Regions from separate parts of the Sporosarcina sp. FSL W7-1349 genome, predicted to be linked through region 3. Evidence: riboswitches for the same ligand, from Rfam matches in the RefSeq annotation. Region 3 holds a riboswitch; each other region holds the start of a gene.
What was found. A riboswitch is a leader RNA that binds a small molecule or an ion and turns the genes downstream of it on or off. The one in region 3 is predicted to bind cobalamin.
Positions count from the first base shown of each region.

Region 1: another riboswitch for cobalamin. It lies ahead of MKY41_RS12445 (ABC transporter substrate-binding protein); the one in region 3 lies ahead of MKY41_RS10985 (adenosylcobinamide amidohydrolase).
Region 2: another riboswitch for cobalamin. It lies ahead of MKY41_RS09930 (ABC transporter substrate-binding protein); the one in region 3 lies ahead of MKY41_RS10985 (adenosylcobinamide amidohydrolase).

Region 1 is NZ_JBBOOK010000001.1:2,527,195-2,531,787, forward strand. It holds gene ltrA (group II intron reverse transcriptase/maturase) at 1-688, opposite strand, end outside; cobalamin riboswitch at 1,345-1,529, opposite strand; cobalamin riboswitch at 1,658-1,839, shown strand; gene MKY41_RS12445 (ABC transporter substrate-binding protein) at 2,112-3,065, shown strand; gene MKY41_RS12450 (FecCD family ABC transporter permease) at 3,097-4,185, shown strand; gene MKY41_RS12455 (ABC transporter ATP-binding protein) at 4,182-4,593, shown strand, end outside.
Region 2 is NZ_JBBOOK010000001.1:2,018,465-2,023,057, reverse strand. It holds gene MKY41_RS09935 (FecCD family ABC transporter permease) at 1-365, opposite strand, end outside; gene MKY41_RS09930 (ABC transporter substrate-binding protein) at 328-1,329, opposite strand; cobalamin riboswitch at 1,478-1,682, opposite strand; gene MKY41_RS09925 (DUF485 domain-containing protein) at 2,152-2,472, shown strand; gene MKY41_RS09920 (solute symporter family protein) at 2,486-4,033, shown strand; gene MKY41_RS09915 (DUF294 nucleotidyltransferase-like domain-containing protein) at 4,120-4,593, shown strand, end outside.
Region 3 is NZ_JBBOOK010000001.1:2,258,850-2,263,442, reverse strand. It holds gene argS (arginine--tRNA ligase) at 1-1,192, shown strand, start outside; cobalamin riboswitch at 1,422-1,605, shown strand; gene MKY41_RS10985 (adenosylcobinamide amidohydrolase) at 1,724-2,410, shown strand; gene cbiB (adenosylcobinamide-phosphate synthase CbiB) at 2,410-3,366, shown strand; gene MKY41_RS10975 (bifunctional adenosylcobinamide kinase/adenosylcobinamide-phosphate guanylyltransferase) at 3,353-3,946, shown strand; gene MKY41_RS10970 (cobyric acid synthase) at 3,943-4,593, shown strand, end outside.

The sequences.
Region 1 (4,593 bases), 270 kb from region 3:
CATCTGCGAATCGTACGAATTTGTGTCCCCTTCTCTCCAGTTCCCTGTCCAATTGGTTCAGGTAGACATTGCTAAGAAGTGGAGAAAGAACACCGCCCTGTGGAGCACCTTCTTCTGTCGGACTGATAAGCCCGCCTTCCAAGATGCCGCTCTTGAGGAATTTCCAAATCAGTTTCAGGACAATCTTATCGCTGATGAACTCTTTGAGGTATTCCATCAATTTCTGATGATGTATGGTGTCGAAGTAACTTTTCAGGTCACAATCAACCACAATTTTGTACCCTTGTTCGTAGTACGCGATGGTTTGCCTGATGGCTTGATGCTGGTTCCTCTTTGGACGGAATCCGAAACTCATATCGGAGAAGTACGGGTCAATTACCTTGCCAATCACTTGATAGATTGCTTGCTGAACCATTCGGTCACGAACACAAGGGATACCCAATTTCCGTTTTGACCCATCCGGTTTCGGAATTTCCACCCGTTTGACAGGCAATGGTTCGTACGAACCGTCTTTCAGTTTCCGAATCAGATGGTCGCGGTATTTGGCGACGTGACCAAAGAGTTCCTCTACTGTCATTCCGTCAACACCGGGCGCCCCTTTATTTGCCTTCACTTTCTTGCAGGCATTGAAGAGATTGTTGATATCCACCACTTTGTCAATCAAACTGATACCACCCCGTTGTTCCATTTTCGTAAAGACAGGGCTGCACGCTCCCGCATACCCTTCGGTTTCCAACCTATCTCTTTGCGGCCAGCCACCTGCCGATGTTTTCTGTGGTCTCTGCACTGTCCTTACCTCCATTTCATTTCAGGGTTGTTATTGTTCGGCCCTTCATCCTGTTGGACTACTATGGCCTCTGCTGACTTCTTACAGTTCAACCTGCCATCACTGACGGATTTGTTCCTGTGGAATATTCCATCCCTCTTGTCGGGAACCCCTGTAAGACCTCCCCGGGTAAGAGCTATAACCTTCCTCCCATGTAACCGCCGCATTTACTGTATGGAACTCGGGCAGTATTGGACTTCGTTTTGATTTGCAAACTCATCCATTCCAATTCAGCCTTATATGCGGTTTCTGTCCGTCGGTTCGGGAGTTTGCCGCCGGCTTCCTTCAGATTCCACCTCACGATGGACACCCTTGCCTTAAGCTAACAGTTCCTACTGCCAAGCCTGTAGTGGACTTTCACCACCAAGTTATAGCCCATGCCGGGCGCACAAAATAAAAGCCCTTTTCCACTAACGGAAAAGGGCTTGCTTAACGACACAAAATAGTTTCACTTGAACGCGTCCTCACGAGACGCAATCGGTCAGTATGTATCGTCCCACTCTCACCCCCCGGAGATTTGAAACTTCGAGATGCAGGTAGGTCTCCTGACTTGTGCTTCCTCCTACTTTGAGCCCTTCCCATGCACAGTGGCACAGTGGGTGTTCCTCATTTCGTCGACACTTACAGTTGCGGGGACAGTTCCGGATTTGAACCGGATTCCCTATTAAGCTATGGATTAGCGCCTGACATCTCATCGTTATTCAATTTTCAATCGGATCCAATGAATTGGGTTTATTATAGCCGGACCGTTCACAGAAAGGCAAGCTTCATATTTTAGGGATTGACATTTCTCGTGCAGTTCTGAATACTGTTGATAGATTGCCAAACCGAATAGACGATATGGGAAAAGGTACACGATCATCGTGTTTAAAAGGGAAGCCCGGTGCAAAACCGGCACGGTCCCGCCACTGTGAACTGGCCGTTTTTTGCAAACATCCACTGTCTGCCAAGATGGGAAGGAGCGAAAAGCCATGGCCATAAGTCAGGAGACCTGCCTTTTCTAGCGACACTGCTTGACCTACGGGAAATGGGGAAGTGTTAGAAGACGGCTCATCCACTTTTTGTATGGAATCCACCAGCGTTTCTAACCCTTTTTCGGTTAGAGACGCTTTTTATTTTCATTCCGCGGAACAGCATGAAGGTGCCTTAATTTCTGCAAAGAACGCAGAAATACGGCAAATCGAACCCTGCGCTGTTCGATTCGCTGTTCGATTCGCTGTTCGATTCGCTGTTCGATTCGCTGTTCGATTGGCATAAATACGCAAGGCGAAGGAGACTCGAAAATATGATAAAACAAAAACTAGGTGTATTGGGATTATTGCTTCTGCTGCTGGTCGGTGGGTGTGCGGACAAGGAGACTCCATCTGCCGAACAAGAGACGCTGACCATCGAAAATAGCGGAGTGGAGCTGCCGATTGCCGATGTCCCGCAACGCGCAGTGACGCTGAACCAGCATGTCACGGAAGTGATGTTGGCGCTCGGTCTGGAAGATCACATGGTGGGCACCGCGTATCTTGATGATGAAATCCTGCCTGAATACCAAGCGGCCTATGAGAAGATTGACGTTCTGGCAGATGCCTACCCGTCCAAAGAAGTATTTCTCGGTGCGGATCCGGACTTTGCCTACGCCGGATGGGCCAGTGCATTCAAAGAAGACAGCCTGGGGACGCAAGAAGAGCTACTGGCGCAAGGAATCATTCCATATTTACATCAGTCCTCGACGATTGTCGGACCCAAGCTTGATGACATTTTCACGGATATCGACAACATCGGGAAAATTTTCGGAGTCGAGGATCGCTCAGCCAAATTGATTTCAGACATGAAGTCGCAGATCGAGGAGATCAAACAGACCATCCCGGCCTCTGATGAAAAGAAGCGGGTCTTTGTTTTTGATAGCGGCGATACATCTGCCCTCACCGTCGGACAAAATTTCTTGAATGAACTTATCACGATCGCAGGCGGCGAAAATATTTTCAGCGACCTTGAGAAGAATTGGGGACAAGTCAATTGGGAAGAGGTCGTGGAACGAAATCCAGAAATTATCGTCATCATCGACTATGGCGATACAACCGTTGACCAGAAAATCGATTTTCTGAATAGCGTATCCATGTTGGCCGATACGACCGCTATCCAAGATCAGCATTTTGTCGTGGTCCCTCTCTCCGCAGCCGCGGAGGGTGTACGGATTCCAATGGCTCTGGAAACGCTCGTCGAAGGCTTTTATCACCCATCTAACTAATTGCGAATAAGACCGGAAAGGGACGGATCCTATGTCACGAGTGCAACAAACATCCAAATCAGCCAGTTCCAAGACCGTCGCCATTGTGCCGGTCTTTATCGCTCTATTCATCCTCCTGCTGGTCTCCATCACATTGGCCGTTATTATCGGGCCTGTTTCCATCCACCCTCTGACTGTCTGGAAAATCGTACTGAATCAACTGCCGCTTTCCTCGCCATTATTTGACGTCGACTGGGGTCGGCCCGAAGAACGGATCATCTGGGATATCCGCCTTCCCCGCGTGTTGCTTGGTGGAGTCGTCGGGGCCGGGCTTGCGGTCGTCGGGGTCGGAATACAGGCACTCGTCCGGAATTCCTTGGCGGATCCTTATATTTTGGGCGTCTCTTCCGGCGCTTCCGTCGGGGCTACCGTCGTCATCTTGTTCGGGGCGTTCAGTATGTTCGGCCAATATGCGCTTTCGGTTGCCGCTTTCGGAGGTGCTTTGCTCTCAATCATTTTCGTTTATTTTATTGCCCATGTGGGAGGCCGTCTAACAACGACACGACTTTTATTGGCTGGAGTCGTCGTATCGATGATTTTATCGGCGGTCACCAGTTATATCGTCATTTCCGCGCCAAATGAACAAGGGATCCGCAATGCAATGTTTTGGATGATGGGAAGCCTGGCGGGAGCGAAGTGGAGTTATCTAGTCATCCCTGCGCCAATGGTGCTTGCCGGCCTACTGTACCTGCTGGCAAGGTTTCGGGCCCTCAATTTATTGTTGCTCGGCGAAGAAACGGCGGGCACTCTTGGAATCAGCGTGCATCGGTTCCGAAAAGAACTGATCGTAGTCACAGCCCTCTTGACGGGAGTCATCGTTGCGGTCAGCGGGGCGATCGGGTTTGTCGGATTGATGATTCCCCACCTCGTCCGTCTGGCAATCGGAGCAGATCATCGGAAAGTGTTGCCGATCAGCGCATTGGTAGGTGCCATCTTCATCATTTGGGCGGATGTTTTCGCCCGGATTGCCGTGGCTCCCGAAGAACTGCCCATCGGAATTATCACCGCATTATGCGGCGGACCGTTCTTCATCTGGCTATTGAGAAAAAGTGATTATTCTTTTGGAGGCGATGGATCTTGAGTGTTCTCGTAGATGATTTGACAACGTGCATTAATCAAATCCCGATTGCCCGTCATATTTCAATCGACGCACGGGAAGGTGAATTCATCGGTATCATCGGACCAAATGGCAGTGGGAAATCCACGATCTTGAAATCGATTTATCGCGCCCTCCCCCATCAAAGCGGAAGTATTAGCATCGATGACCGGGATATTTCCTCCCTCTCGGCAAAAGGCTTGGCAAAGCAGATGGCGGTAGTCAGTCAAGAAGGAACTTTGTCATTTGACTTTACCGTCGAGGAAATGGTGCTGATGGGAAGGGCTCCCCATAAAAAATGGTTCGACTTGGACAGCCGGTCGGACAGAGACATCGTCGATCATGCGCTGATGCAAGTCGGACTTATTGATAAAAGGGAACGAGGATTTGCCA
Region 2 (4,593 bases), 240 kb from region 3:
ACCGTCACGGCCCCGAGCGCCGCCCCGGATGACACACCAATCGTATACGGATCGGCTAACGGATTCCGAAGAAGTCCTTGGAAGGCGGCTCCGGCGAGTGACAGGGAGGCCCCGACAAGGAAGGCTAATAGGACACGGGGCACCCGGATGTTCCAGATGATTAGCTCTTCATTCTTCGGAACATCCGATAGCCAGCCAAGGCCGAATGATTTATCCGCTACGATATGGAGAATGGTGGGAATCGGGAATTTTACACTGCTGACGAATAAGCCAAGAAGGGTTGCACAAAGTACAACCCCGATACTTGCGATATAAAGCCAACCGATTTTATTCCCCAAAAACTTCCGGATAAATGAGTTTTGCAAGCTGCTCGACTCCTTCAATCAGGCGTGGGCCTGGACGAGTGACGGTGTCGCTGTCGACATCGAATACTTGTTTATTCTTAATGGCATTGACTTCTGCCCAACCGTCGCGTGCCAAGACGCCTTCGGCAGGATTGTCCACATAATAGCCATATGTGGTAATGATGACATCTGGGTTAAGTTGGACGATTTCCTCTTCTGTCAACTTCACCCATCCATCTTGATCTTCCGCTGCATTCGTTGCATTGATTGTCTCCAGCATTTCGTGCATGAATGTGTTTTTCCCTGTAGTGAAGATATCCGGAGCAGGGGCTACTTCGACCCATACTTTCTTTTTATCCGTGATTTCTTTCGCTTTTTCTTCAAGGGCAGCACGGCGGTCTTTCATGTCCTGGATGATCTCGTCGGCCTTTTCCGTCGTTCCGGTAGCCGTCGCAATCATTTCCATCGTGGCGTATGCATCGTCGAATGAAGTGGCGCTGCCGGTGACAACAACGGTGATGCCGACTTCTTCAAATTGTTTTAGAATTTCTGCATGGTTATCGAAATGGTATTGGGTTACAAAGGCGACATCCGGCAACAAGGTCATGACCAATTCGGCATCCATGTCCTGGCCGCCGACTTTTTGCACTTCCAATGCTTCCGGAGGATAATTACAGTAATCCGAAACCCCGATAAGGCGATCGCCTACACCGAGCGCATATAAAATTTCCGTATTGCTCGTCTGGATGGAGATGAGGGTTTCCGGTTCTTTCTCAATCGTCACTTCACGGCCGACATCATCGGTGAATGTGACCGGAAAGGCTTGTGCCCCCTCCGTACCTTCTGCCTCCGTTTGATCTGTCGCTTCCGTGTCCGGTGTTTCTGGAACCGGTTGATCCGCTGGGGTCTCTTTCGATCCGCAGCCTGCTAAAAGGACCATCGCCAGCACGAAAACCAAACTGAACAAGCCCCATCGTTTTATCATGTTGTGCACTCTACGTTCCTCCTCTTGATTGTAAACATCAAAAAAGCGCTTGTCCTCGAAGGAAAGCGCATGATCAGGCGAAGTCAACGGGCGCCGGAAATCCACCGACAATCCCTGCTGGCACGCTAAACATTCCTATCCCCGAGGAAGCTAACTATCGAAATAGGCAGGTCTCCTGACTTACGACTACCGCGGCCGCCCCGCTCCTTCCCATGCTGTCGCACAGTGGATACGCGGGACTTCCTCGTCGATTACAGTGACGGGTTCGTGTTGGACTTTCACCAACTTCCCTCTTCGTTCCAAACAACCGCTTTGATACGGCTCTTTGAAAAACCTATTTCTAAACTATTTTTTTAATGTTCGATTCATGCCAAGTATATAGAAGTATTGCTAGTTTGTAAACAGCGGAGGCGGGCTGGAAGGTGGGGGATGTCTATTGAATTTGGTACGTTGTTTATCCAAGGTTTGGTTGTCCAACAAACGCCCTGAAAATAATCAAGAATTAATAAAAGAAACAAACTATTTCCTAGCATGTTGATAACCTTACTTTGTCGGCGCTATAAAGCTTGGTATCATCGGGGGTCAGCCAGTATGTAATTTTAAAATCAATAAATAACAAAATATTATAAAAATTTACAAGTTTGTGTTGAATATTAACAAATAGTTTGCTAATCTGAATCTGTGTACTATAACAAAAATTTGGACTACTTCATTTTTCGGCTACCCTTCTTTTTATTGGCTGAATAATGAAAGCGGTTTCAGCGTGAGGGGGAGATGGCGTACGAGTCTATTAGCTGAAAATTTGAAGAGGAGGATGGAAACATGAAAAACGTTCGAGCAAATTCTAAGCCCAATTTCGAGAAGATCATTGAAACGCCAGAGTTTAAACAATTGGTCAAACGTAAAAACACATTTGCGACGCCGTACATCATTTTCTTTTTTGCCGCTTATTTTCTACTTCCGATTTTGACAGGGTACACCACAATACTTGAAAATCGTGCAATCGGTTGGATGACTTGGACTTGGGTATACGCCTTCAGCATGTTCATCATGGTCTGGGTATTCACGTCCATCTATATGAATAAAGCAAAAGACTTTGATAAGGAAGTTGAAGAAATTATAAAGAGAAACATTGTAGAATAAGGGGGAAGTCGCCGTGGGAATCATATCAATCCTAATATTCATATCTGTTATTCTTTTGACGCTTATTGTCACCTATTGGGCCGCTAAACAAACCCAGACTGCAAGTGATTTCTATACTGCCGGGGGATCGTTGACCGGATGGCAGAATGGCATGGCTATCGCAGGTGACTATTTATCCGCAGCTTCTTTCCTAGGAATCGCCGGCGCCATTTCATTAAATGGATTTGACGGTTTCTACTACAGTGTTGGCTGGTTGACCGCGTATCTCGTCGTATTGTTCTTGATTGCGGAGCCACTCCGGAATCTTGGAAAATTCACGATGGCTGATATGATCGGCTCCCGATTTGGCGCGAGAAAAGTGCGTGGAGCGGCTGCCCTTAATACGATTACGATCGTATTATTCTACATGTTGGCGCAATTGGTTGGTGCGGGCGCTCTCATTAAACTCTTGCTTGGAATCGATTATTGGATTTCAGTCTTGATCGTTGGGGTCATGATGACGATTTATGTTCTGTTCGGCGGAATGACCGCGACAAGCTGGGTACAAATCATTAAAGCAATCTTACTGATGGCTGGAACGATCATCATTTCCTTCCTTGTCCTTTTAAAATTCAATTTCAACTTCATTGGAATGTTTGATGCGATGCGCACAGCGACACCACACGGGGAAGCTTTCCTGCATTCGGGCGTCGTCTATAAGGATCCGATCGGTCTGATTTCTGTCCTAATTGCGCTTGTTTTAGGTACAGCGGGATTGCCGCATATCTTGATGCGCTTCTTTACCGTAAAAGACGCAAAGACGGCCCGTTCCTCGGTCATCTATGCGGTCTGGATCATCGGAATCTTTTATGTCATGACAATTTTCCTTGGATTTGGAGCGGCTAAATTCGTCGGGGCGGATGCGATCATCGCAGAGAATGCAGCCGGGAATATGGCAGCGCCAATGCTTGCCGGTGTGTTAGGCGGGGATGCGTTGGAATCCTTCGTTGCAGCGGTTGCATTCGCTACGATTCTTGCGGTTGTTGCGGGTCTTGTTCTGTCGGGTGCGTCAGCCATTGCCCATGACATTTATGGGGAAATCATCAAAAAAGGGAAAGTGACGGAACAGCAGCAAGTGCGCGCTGCCCGTATTGCAGCTCTTAGTGTTGCGGTCATTTCCATCCTCCTTGCCCTCGGTGCAGAGAAGATGAACGTTGCGTTCCTCGTTTCGCTTGCTTTCTGTATTGCAGCATCTGCCAATGTACCGACTATTTTAATGACTATCTATTGGAGAAAGTTCAACACGACAGGGGCGGTCGCGTCCATGTTGACCGGTTTGATCGTCGCATTGGTTCTCGTTGCGGTGAGCCCGAGTGTCATTCATCCTACTCCTGGAGCAGCACTCTTCGTCGGGGAGCCTTTATTCCCATACGCGAATCCAGCGATTTTCTCCGTACCGGCCGGTTTCATTGCCGCTTATATCGGAACGATAGTTGGGGCTAAAAAGCATGACGCGGATGCTATCCCTTACGCGGAAGTCAAGTTCAAGGCGGAAACAGGATACCGCGAATTGGAAGGCTGATCCGGAATTGAAATGAGCATCAACTTAAAATGGGCAACCTCTCTGAAACTACCTGAAGTGGCGGAGGGGTTTTTCATTTTGGAGGGGTGAGGACGATTGAAACGATGATAGAGAAGGATCGATTGGGAAGAATTCATGTGCAGCCCTTTTTTCGGACGATGTCCAAAGAAGCGTTTGAAAAAGTGATGTTGGATTGTGAAATGAAACATTTTCCGACTACCGAGAAGCTGGATTATTTCAGGACACCGCAGGAAGGTTTGCTGCTGATCCTGCAAGGGACGGTTCATATTTTTGTGAAAAGTGACGACGGCTCTCCGGTTGTTATTGAAGCACTTCAAGAAGGGCAGTTGGTCGGATTCTCGAATTTCTCCTATTTCCTAGGGGAATCTAGTGAGTCGTTGGAACGGCATCAGCTGGAGATGGAGATCATGAAAGACTCCCATTGTTTGCAAATCCCGTATTCCGTCGTCCAGCAAAGGCTGAGTGACGAAACGGTACGGGATTTCATTCTCCGGAAGATGTCGAACCGTCTGGCGACCGCCTATTCGTTGCTGGGAGAG
Region 3 (4,593 bases):
CGGATACGATGTCTACCGCGAATATTATATTAATGATGCCGGCAATCAAGTGCATAATCTGGCGAAATCCGTGGAAGCCCGCTATTTCCAAGCGCTTGGTATGGAACGGGATATGCCGGAGGATGGCTATCATGGCCAGGACATCATCGATATCGGCAAGAAGTTGGCCGAGGAGTTCGGAGACAAATATGTCAACGCTTCGGAAGAAGAGCGCTATTCGTTTTTCCGCGAATACGGCCTTCAATTCGAATTGGCGAAGTTGAAAAAGGACCTAGCAGACTTCCGAGTTTCCTTTGACAATTGGTTTTCGGAAACTTCTTTATACGAAGATGGAAAGATCGATGTGGCACTCGATAAGCTACGGGCGAATGGCCATGTCTATGAGGAAGACGGTGCGACATGGTTCCGCTCGACGACATTCGGAGACGACAAAGACCGGGTGCTCATTAAAAATGACGGCACGTATACGTATTTGACGCCGGATATCGCCTATCATGAGGACAAGCTGGGTCGCGGCTTCGATAAGCTCATCAATATTTGGGGAGCCGATCACCACGGATATATTCCGCGGATGAAAGCGGCTATCGAGGCACTGGGCTATGACCGAGACACTTTGGAAGTCGAAGTGGCGCAAATGGTCCAGTTGTACAAAGACGGCGAAAAGTTCAAGATGAGCAAGCGGACCGGAAAGGCGGTAACATTGCGCGAACTCGTGGAAGACGTCGGATTGGATGCGGTCCGCTATTTCTTCGCCATGCGTTCGGGTGATTCGCAGATGGATTTCGATTTGGACCTCGCCATTTCCCAGTCTAATGAAAATCCGGTCTACTACGCACAATATGCACATGCGCGGATCTCTTCGATCCTGCGTCAGGCGGAAGAGAAAGGGTTGTCTGCTTCCGTCGAGCATGTCTCTTTATTGCAGACCGAAAAGGAACTTGAGTTGATCAAGAAAATCGGGGACTTCCCGAAACTGGTAGCCGATGCGGCAAGGCTTCGTTCGCCGCACCGGGTGACGACGTATATCCAAGAGCTGGCGGCGACTTTCCACAGCTTCTACAATGCGGAGAAAGTGCTCGATCCGGACAATCGGGAGCTGTCCGAAGCACGGCTTGCGCTCGTCACCGCGACACGTGCGACCGTCGCGAACGCCTTGAAACTCGTAGGCGTATCGGCACCGGAACGGATGTAACAACAAGTTGGACCGCTGCGCCCTGGCGCAGCGGTTTTACTATGGGTAAAAGGTATTGATTTGAGAATAAAGAATGGAAAGTGACGGATAGACCTGTGGACTTGACGGATAATTTTCCGGAAGTGACGGATACCCCTCGCAAACTGACGGATAAATCACCAAAAGTGACGGATACCGGCGCATACTTCTTCAGTGGAACACTCGACAGCCCCCTTTTCTGTAGTATAATGAGAAAAACTAGCGTAAAGGTGCCCCGTGCGTGTGACGGGGTTAAAAGGGAAGCCGGTTCAAAGCCGGTGCGGTCCCGCCACTGTAAGTGCGAGCAAGACGCGAAAAGTCACTGGAAGGATTCCGGGAAGACGCGGCAAGCGATGACCACAAGCCAGGAGACCTGCCTTTATGAATCACCCGTGACCTGCGAGGAATAGGTCGGTGGAAATCGGACCGCTTTTTGGCGTTTGGATTTTTACTTGGACATCCTCCGTATTTGTACGGGGGATTTTTCAATTTACACGATTGAGGGGTTAAAAAATGACCAGGTTCATTGCAACAACAGAGGGGTTTTTCGTGTCCTCCGATTATGTCAGTTTCCGGGCAGACCAGCCGATGAAGACATTATCTTCCGCTGTCCACAACGCGGGCATCGGATCGTACCGCGCCTTCGTCAATCGCAGCGTCGATATCCATTATAATGTTGACGATGCCCAAGCGGAAATGGCGGCATATCTGGAACAGCAAGGATTCCAGCCGGCGGAGACGGTGGGGATGATGACCGCCGTGTCGACCGAACATGTCGAAATCGGCCAATACGATGGCGACTTCGGCTCCATTCTTGTCGCCGTGACGGCGGGTGTCGGGAATGCTGTGGATGTCTCGCAAGCGCTGACCCGCGAAGAGGAACAGAAAATAGGGACAATCAATACATGGGTCATCGTCAATGGCGATTTGTCGGATGAGGCGTTCGTCCAGGCGATCATCACGGCAACCGAGGCGAAAGTGAAAGCCCTTCATGATGAAGCAATCCGAGACCCGCTGACCGGGACGATCGCTACCGGGACGTCGACGGACAGCGTCCTCGTGGCAGCCACACAGCAAGGCGCACATCTTCCGTACGCCGGGACAGTGGCGCCGCTTGGGAAATTGGTCGGTCACGGCGTCTATGATTGCACGGTGCGGGCGCTGCGGGCGTACAAGAAAGTGAAAGGGTGGGCAACGTGATACCGTCACATTTCATCGCCATTGCAATTGGCCTTCTATTGGACCGGCTCATCGGGGACCCGCCGAATTGGCCGCATCCTGTCCGTTGGATCGGTTCTTTCATTTCCAAGATGACGGCTGTTTTGAATAAAGGGAAGTACCGCGTCGGGAAAGGGGCTATCCTGCTTGTCGCCACGGTTGGAATTGTCACGGCAGCGGTAGCAGTCATTGTTTGGCTAGCTTACGAGATTCATACGTTTGCCGGGATTGCGGTTGAGGCAATCCTGATTGCGGTCGGGTTAGCGCAGAAGAGTTTGCGTGACGCCGCGCTGTCTGTGCAGCGACCGCTAAAAGAGGGCAATTTTTCGGAAGCGCGAGAAAAATTATCATGGATTGTCGGCCGGGACACCGAGAAGTTAGATGAGAGCGAGATTTCGCGAGCGACGATTGAAACGGTTTCCGAAAATACGGCGGATGGCGTGACATCTCCGTTGTTTTGGGCTTTTCTGATCGGCGCCCCTGGTCTTTGGCTATACAAAGCGGTCAATACGCTTGACTCGATGGTCGGTTATAAAGACGAGCGGTATGGCCAGTTCGGCAAGTTCTCCGCGCGGGCGGACGATCTGCTTAACTACATTCCCGCCCGGATCACTGGCCTTCTCATCCTCTTCCATACAAGAAATGAAGGAAAGTTGCCGTTTGGGCAGCGGATTGTCGGCTTTGGCAAGGATTCTCGGCGTCATCCGAGTCCGAATAGCGGATTTCCGGAAGCGGCGACCGCTTGGCAACTGGGCATCCGGTTAGGCGGGAAAAGCACGTACCGCGGTGTCGTTTCGGCACGTCCGGAAATCGGGCCGGGCTTTGTACCGCTGACTGCCCAACATATTCAATCTGCCGTCACGCAGATGCACATCGCGTCCTTCGTGTTCTGGCTTTGGATGACAGTGATCGGGGTGTTGGTCTTTGCAAATACATAAAAAAGGGTTGCTGACCGTAATTCTCGGCGGCAGCCGAAGTGGAAAAAGCGCATATGCCGAAAATTATTTAGTGAATAAAGCGGACCGAACAGGCGGTCGTCTTGTCTATATTGCTTCAGGGACGGCAACGGATGCGGAAATGCAGGCCCGAATCGACCAACACCGTCTGGATCGAGCCTCCATGAATTGGACTACACTCGAACAGCCCGTCCGGTTGGAGGAAGTGCGACCGGTAATCCGCCCGGGTGATTTGGTCCTTTGGGATTGCGCCACGACTTGGCTGGCGAATGAATTATATGAAGGTTGGGATACAGGGACTCCTTGCATCCGACAACCAGGCTGCATGGAAGAAAAAGTGAGTCGCCTTTATGAGACGATCGAGAGGTTGCTGCAAACCGGTTCCCATCTCGTCATCGTTTCTAATGAAGTGCTGGATGATATGCCGATGGAAGACGCCGAGACGAAGATCTATATGCAATGGCTCGGCCGCATTCATCGCGAATTCATCCGACGTGCAGATGAAGCGATCGAAATGGATTACGGCGTGGCGACGTACTGGAAAAAGGGGGAGAAACGATGAATGGGTTAATGGTCGTCGGGACGGCATCCGATTCGGGAAAGACGATGATTTGCACAGCGCTCTGCCGGATCTTAGCCAATGAAGGAGTGCGGGTGGCGCCGTTCAAATCGCAGAACATGTCGAGATTTTCGGCGAAGACGGAACAGGGCGAAGAGATGAGCCGCGCTCAATACCTTCAGGCAGAAGCCGCCCGGACGACGCCCTCGGTATACATGAATCCGATTTTATTGAAACCGGTAGGATTGATGAAATCGGAAGTGCTTTTTTTCGGGGAGAAGTTCGGCCCCGTAACGGGAATGGCGTATCGCGAGCAGTTTTTCCAGCAAGCGGTCGAGGCGATTCGGACAGCCTTGGCGCAACTGGCAAAAACGTATGATACCGTCATCATCGAAGGAGCTGGCAGCCCGGCGGAGGTGAATTTGAACGATCGGGAAATCGTCAATATGCGGGTAGCGGACATTGCGGATGTCCCTGTTGTGCTTGTGGCGGATATTGATCGCGGCGGAGCCATCGCCTCGATCGTCGGCACTTTGCAACTGCTCGCTCCTGCACATCGTGACCGGGTCAAAGCGATCATCATCAATAAATTCCACGGGGACCCCGCCTTATTCCAAGAAGGGATTGATTTCATCGAATCCTATACGGGC